2 regions of the Arthrobacter sp. KN11-1C genome follow, and region 2 is predicted to be linked to the other one. Evidence: riboswitches for the same ligand, from Rfam matches in the RefSeq annotation. Region 2 holds a riboswitch; the other holds the start of a gene.

Region 1 (3,378 bases), 370 kb from region 2:
AGTGCAGCATCAGGTTGTAGCTGCGCGAAATGAACTCGCGCTTGGGGCCGCGGACAACCCGCGAGCTCCGCGTCAGGCGCGTGCCGATGGCAAGGTCGGAGTGGCCGGAGATCAGCGGTGCCAGAAGGGGCGCCAGTGCGGCGAGGTCGGTGGACAGATCCACGTCCATGTAAGCGAGAACCGGGGACGGCGATGCGAGCCACACTTTGCGCAGGGCGTTGCCGCGTCCCTTTTCCTCGAGATGGACAACAGCGAGTTCGGGCAGCTCCCTCGCCACGCGTTCGGCGATCTTCAAGGTGCTGTCCGTGCTCGCGTTGTCCGCGACGGTGATGCGGAAGCCGTGCGGGAACGACTCGCGCAAGTGGCCGTGAAGCCGGCGCAGGCACTCTTCGAGGTCGCGTTCCTCGTTGAAGACAGGGATCGTTACATCGAGCACGGGGATGGCGGTGTGGGTGTCCACGGGGGCGCGCCGCACCGTGCTGCGCTGGATGGAAGTGCTGCGCTGGAGGGGAGCGTTGGGCTGGAGGGGAGCGTTGGGTTGGAGGGGAAGGCCCGGCGGCACCACCGCGGGGTCCTTCAGGGTACCGGAGGTGGATTCGATGAGCGTCATGTATCCAGAGTGCGGCTGCCGATTATGAGGGCTTTAGGCGGAACCTGTGACATGGCTGTGGATGTGTGACCGGCATGGCGAATCACATGTTTGGCCACTAGACGCAGAGGTCCGCCCCTGAAGGGACGGACCTCTGTGTGCTTTGTGCGTGACTCTTGGCTTAGTACCAGTTGTTCGCGAGGTGGAAGGACCACGCCGCGGAGGGCGATCCGTAGCGTTCCTTGATGTAGTTCAGGCCCCAGCGGATCTGCGTCTGGTAGTTGGTCTGCCAATCGGCGCCTTCTGATGCCATTTTCTCGCCCGGCAGCGACTGCCCGATTCCGTAGGCGCCGCTGGAGGCGTTGGTGGCAGTGGTGCGCCAATCCGATTCCTTGTTCCACAAGGTGACCAGTGCGGACATCTCGCCCTGACCCCAACCGTAGGAGGGGAGAAGGCTTGCGGCATAGGCCTGGGCGCCGGAAGGGTCGTCGAGGGCGACAGGTGCGGCCGGGGCAGCAGGCGCGGCGGGGGCTGCCGGAGCTGCCGCCTGGGGCGCGACGGCGGCCGGAGCCGGGGCGGCTGCCTGGCTCGGAACCGGCGTGGCGCTGGGCTTGGCGCTCGCGCTCGCCGACGGCGTGGCGGTGGCCGATGGAGTGGCTGAGTGGCTAGCCGCGCGGGAGTCCGACGAGCGGCTCATGTCCTGGGCATTGATGGCTTGTCCGGCGGCCTGGGTTGCAGCACCGGCGCCGAGGAACACGGCGACGACGCTGGCAACAACTGCCATGCGCTGGCCGGTGCCGAGGTTCGAGGCGGCTCGCCTCAACGTGGAACGTGACTTGTTTCTCCGGGCAGGTTCGCCGCGGTGGCGCGCAACAGAGCGCGACTGATTCCTGGAATCAGACATGGTGATTGCCTCTCGACGCCTGCGGAGTTAGCTGTCGGATTCGGATGAGGTCATCCGGCCGTGGCCACAGGGAATCGTGGCGGTGCGGCTTCACCCCTAGGGCTGGCTCAACATGAGCGCTTGCCCGGAGACCTGGGTCCCCCGTCTCTGCCTGGACTGTTGGCACCGGGGAGGGGCAGAGCTCGGCGCCTACCCGGCGGCGGCCGGAATGATCCAGCGCACCTATTCGACGGTACAGGAGGATCCGGCTTAAGTCACATTTGGGTAACGGAGATCACGACGCCGGTGCGTCGACTTGCGCTCGTCGCGAACCGGCGTCGTGATTCTGTGAACGGTCTTCAGGCCGTGGCGGTCCTCAGCGCCGGAAGGCGCACCGCAAACTCGGTCCGGCCTGGCCGCGATGCCACTTCGACAGTACCGCCATGCGCCTGAACGATGGATTCCACGATCGATAAGCCGAGCCCTGACGTGCCCTCGGAACCGGAGCGGGCGGCGTCGGCACGGGCAAAGCGCGAGAAGATCCTGCCCTGGAAATCCGGCGGGATGCCCGGCCCGTTGTCGGTCACTGTCACCACGGCGCTGCCATCGGCGGAACGCATGACGCCCGTGACCACCGTGGTACCCGCCTCCGTGTGCTTGCGGGCATTGGAGAGCAGGTTCGCCAGGACCTGGTGGAGTTGTGTGGTGTCGCCGCGGACCGTGAGTGGCTCATCCGGGAGCTTGAGCTGCCAGATGTGCTCGGGGGCCATGACTTTCTCGTCGCTGACGGTTTCGATCACCAACTGGGTGAGGTCCACATCGGTGAACTCCGGGGCCTTTCCTTCATCCAGCCGGGCCAGCAGAAGGAGGTCCTCCACGAGGGTGGTCATGCGTTCGGACTGGCTTTGCACCCGGCCCAGTGACTTGCGGCCGTCCTCGGTGAACGTCTCGGTCATGCGCAAGAGCTCTGTGTAGCCGCGGATGGCCGTCAGCGGAGTCCGTAGTTCGTGTGACGCGTCGGCCACGAACTGGCGCACTTTCGTTTCGCTTTGCTGGCGCGCCTCGAGGGCGCTCGAGACGTTGTCCAGCATGAGGTTCAATGCGTGGCCGACGCTTCCCACCTCCGTGCCCGGGTGGGCAGCCGACGCCGGAACGCGCACCGCGAGTGCCACCTCACCGGCGTCGAGCGGAAGTTTCGATACCTTCGTGGCGACGTCGGAAAGTTGCTCCAAGGGGCGCATGGTGCGGCGGATCAGGACGGTTCCGGCCAGTCCGATCAGGACCAGCCCGCCCAGGGACACCAGCACCATGGTCCACACGAGCGAGGCCTCGGTGTCCTCCTTCGAGGCGAGGGGCAGCCCCGTGATGACAACATCGCCATACGGAGTTTCGGCGGCTACCAGGCGGTAGCCCCCATTGGAGAGGGTGCGATCAACAGGGTGGCCGTCGGAGGGGAGAGCCAACAGTGTTCCGGCATCGCTGGGTGACAACGGCGTTCGGGTGGCATCGGAGGACAGGAATCCTGCGTCGCTGCTCACCTGGCCGCCAAGAATTCGCGCGTTCAGGGTGCCGATGCTCTGGCCCCGGGGATCCAAGGGGTCTGGACGGCCGCCGGGATTGCCTTGCGGCGGGCGGCCGTGCGAGGCCTGCATCAATTGCTGGTCCAGTTGCTTCGTGAGGAACACGTCCATGGAGGCATAGCTGACTATCCCGACTGCGCCGCAGATGGCCACGAGGAGCGCCATGGAAAGGAGGATCAAGCGGGTGCGCAAGTGCCAGGTTGAGGGATTGAACCAGCTGTGGTCGGTCTGGCGGGGGATACCGGAGAGTGCGGACATTCGGCGCCCCGGCTATTCGGCAGGCTTGATGACGTAGCCGGCTCCGCGCACGGTGTGGATCATGGGCG
Region 2 (3,378 bases):
TACGGACGGCGTGGTCAACCTCCTTGACGCGATGAACGAATACTCACCTGAAAACCGGGTCACCGTCAGTCGCTTGGCCGAACCGATCCAGGTGGAACCGGAACTTCTGGTGCAGCTGGACGAGGGCGGAATCCGTCCCGGTGCCAGGGTTTCCCTGGAACGGGTGGGGGAGTACATCTCCGTCCGCGTGCCCAATATCGACGGCGCCCTGGAGCTGCCGCCCGAGGTTGCCTCGCACGTGTTCGTCACGGTCGCCTAGCCCGCCCGGCAAGGCGAGCGGCAAAGATAACGAAATTATTACCGCGGGGGCTTAATCCCCTATAGTTGACTACTGGCGCCGATACCAAAGCGTTACCTGATCCGAAGCCGAGTTCTGCCAGCGGACCAGGTGGATTAGTCCATTCACTGGCAGAAGCGGGGGAACCACCATCGGCCGTCGAAAGACGGCCTTGGGGTGAAGTCCGCAGCGGAAGCACACATTGCGCAGGGTCCCCTTCGGAGTAGCCCTCCGCTTCGCGTCCTTCGTGCGGACCGGGTCCACGATCTCTCTGGCCCGAATCCGACAGCTAACTTCGCAGGCTTGCCAGAGAGGAAAACCTTGACCACGCAGAACACCAGGGGCCGCAGGCGCGCGTCCGGTCCTGCTGCTGAGCTGCGGAGCGCAAGCGCCGTCGAGCACGAGCGCCCCCGCGATCCCCATCGCGAACTCCGCCGCCGCAAGGGTCCTTTGCGGCAGATGGCCGAGTTCGCAGCCGCGAGCGGAGCGGGACAGAAGGCGGGAGTGGCGCTTGCCGCTACGGGCCTCATCCTGACGCTCGCGATGCCGGGCACCGGCGCCATGTCGGCCACGGCCGAGTCAAACCCGGCCGCGTCGGCAGTGGGTACCCAGCCTGAAATCCCGGCCGCGGCAAGCGCCACGATCGACTTCAGCCGCGCTGCGGTTTCCACCACGGCGGATCCGGACAGCAGGCTCAAGCAGCTCCTGAGCGCGCAGTCCGTCGGCACCATCAAGACGTCGTCCTCCAAGGGCACCCTCGGGGCGCCGCTGGATACCCTGATCACGGCCTCGCCGTTCGGCTACCGCGTGAACCCCATCACGGGCGGCCTGGGGGAGTTCCACCGGGGCCAGGACTTCGTGGCCCAGTGCGGCACCCAGGTCCACGCCGCCGCGGCGGGCAAGGTGACCTTCGCCGGCTGGCATCCGTATGGCGGCGGGAACCGCATTGTGGTGGACCACGGCAACGGCCTGGAAACCACGTACAACCATTTGTCTTCGTTCAACGTCCAAGTGGGCCAGACTGTCAGCCGCGGCGATGTCATCGCGTTGAGCGGCACTACCGGCGCCTCCACCGGCTGCCACCTCCATTTTGAAGTCATGGTCAACGGCGACGTCGTCGACCCCCTGGGCTGGCTGTAGCCAATCCGATGGAAGCCTCTCGCATGCTTGTCACGCTCCGTGACCTGAATGTGACATTCAGCCAAAACTCATGTACCGTCTAACTCGCATCAACTTTTAGAGAGTTGATGCACTCGGGTGGATTGCCTAGCTCTGCCACTGCCCGAGGTTCCGTTCGCAAAACATCGTCTGGCAGAGGCGGGGGACCCACTTTTGGTCATCTTCACCGATGGCCTTGGGGTTAAGTCGCACAGCTTCCGAAAGGGAGGGGTGTGGCCGGATGACTCCCATCCGAATCCGACAGCTTACCTCGCGGGCATAGGGAGAGGCCTCTTAACGTGTCTTCACGCTCTACTGTTGCGCGCCACCGCGCCGTGGTCACCAAGACCAACTCGCTTGCCGTTATCGCTAAGACTGTCGGCAGCAACGCCGGTGGCGTAGGCCGTCAGGCAGCAGTTATCGCAGCTGCTTCCGGACTGGTTCTCACTAGCGGTATCGCAGCCAACGCTGCAGAAACCAATGTCCCCCGCGAGTCCACTGCGACCTCCGCCCTGGAAGTCCAGTCCGTCGCCCAAGCCAGCATTTCGGCCGACTCCTCCGTCGCCATCAAGTACGAGCGCCCGGCGGTTTCCACCGAGGCTGCTCCGGTTGCTCCTGCTCCGGTCGCTACCCAGGAAGCCGCTCCTGCTCCGCAGGCTGCAACGGGTGCCGCTAACGGCGTCTCGACGCTTTCCGTGACTGCTGCTGTTTCGCCCGCAACGAAGGTTGCCAGCGGCCAGGGCGCGGCAATTGCTGCCGCAGCTTACGCACAGCTGGGCGTTGCCCAGGACTGCACGGCTCTGGCTTCGAACTCCTTGGCTGCTGTTGGCATCCACTTCCACGGTTGGCCGGCAGACTACCTCTCCCTCGGCCGCACGGTCAGCGCTGCTGAAGCGCAGCCGGGCGACTTGGTCTACTACCAGAACGGTGGCATGGGCATGGCCCACATCGCCGTTTACGTCGGCAACGGCATGGCAGTCCACGGCGGCTGGAACGGTGGCACCACCGCCCTTTACAGCGTCAACGTCGGCTCCGGCCCGGTCTTCATCCGCGTTGGTGGCTAAATAGCTCCGGCTACATAGCTTCACTGGAACATCCCCGCTGGTCCGCCCGCGGGGATGTTCTGTTTTAACCAGCATGCGCTACGTGTCCGGCACGTGAACTTTGACCGACACTGTGCTGGAACTCCCGCAAGGATTCGTTGATCTGGCCTCCGGGTGTTTACTCTTAGGTTGTCGATCCACAGCCCGTACATGCAGAGGGCAGCCGGCCCTCGCGCCCCTGACGGGTGCGGCCGTGAAGAGGTACGTGCATGCGCACACTCGTTCTGAATGCTGGATATGAACCGCTGGCGGTAGTAACCTTCCGCCGGGCGCTGGTCCTTGTGCTCACCGGAAAAGCGAGCGTAGTGGCCGAAGGCGACGAGCCTGTCGTCGGGCCACAGGAGATTCTCGGACGTCCGTCTGTGATTCTGCTCAATCGCTACATCCGGCCAAGGTACAACACCATCACGGCGGTTACACGCCGCGGCGTCCTGCGCCGCGACGGTCACCGTTGCGCCTATTGCGGGAAAGCAGCCCACACCATTGACCACGTCCACCCCAAATCCAGGGGCGGCGCGGATTCCTGGGAAAACCTGGTGGCAGCGTGCCTGCGCTGCAACAACGCCAAGAGTGACCACACTCCAGCCGAGATGGGCTGGAAACTGAGGTTCACTCCCGCGGCGCCCACCGGGACTATCTGGCAGATCAAGGAGCTTGAGAAACCTGCGCCCGCATGGGATCCCTTCCTCCTCCCTGAATCGGCGGCCTGAACCGGAATTGAGCTCGCTTCCCGGGTAATCTGGGCGGGTGGACTTTGATGCGATGGTATTGGCGGGTGGCAAGTCCTCCCGCCTCGGCGGCGTGCCCAAAGCCCAGCTGAGGTACGGCGGCGCCACGCTC

Evidence for each region. A riboswitch is a leader RNA that binds a small molecule or an ion and turns the genes downstream of it on or off. The one in region 2 is predicted to bind cyclic di-AMP.
Region 1: it holds a riboswitch for cyclic di-AMP, as region 2 does, so the genes downstream of both, ACSBOX_RS18470 (hypothetical protein) here and ACSBOX_RS16750 (NlpC/P60 family protein) in region 2, are expected to answer to the same signal.

What each region holds. Positions count from the first base shown of each region.
Region 1 covers NZ_CP197467.1:3,962,353-3,965,730, reverse strand. The annotation lists gene ACSBOX_RS18475 (glycosyltransferase) at 1-610, opposite strand, end outside; gene ACSBOX_RS18470 (hypothetical protein) at 771-1,493, opposite strand; cyclic di-AMP (ydaO/yuaA leader) riboswitch at 1,496-1,668, opposite strand; gene ACSBOX_RS18465 (HAMP domain-containing sensor histidine kinase) at 1,832-3,310, opposite strand; gene ACSBOX_RS18460 (response regulator transcription factor) at 3,323-3,378, opposite strand, start outside.
Region 2 covers NZ_CP197467.1:3,595,996-3,599,373, reverse strand. The annotation lists gene ACSBOX_RS16760 (metal-dependent transcriptional regulator) at 1-259, shown strand, start outside; cyclic di-AMP (ydaO/yuaA leader) riboswitch at 386-596, shown strand; gene ACSBOX_RS16755 (peptidoglycan DD-metalloendopeptidase family protein) at 599-1,417, shown strand; cyclic di-AMP (ydaO/yuaA leader) riboswitch at 1,563-1,729, shown strand; gene ACSBOX_RS16750 (NlpC/P60 family protein) at 1,735-2,499, shown strand; gene ACSBOX_RS16745 (HNH endonuclease) at 2,748-3,248, shown strand; gene mobA (molybdenum cofactor guanylyltransferase) at 3,286-3,378, shown strand, end outside.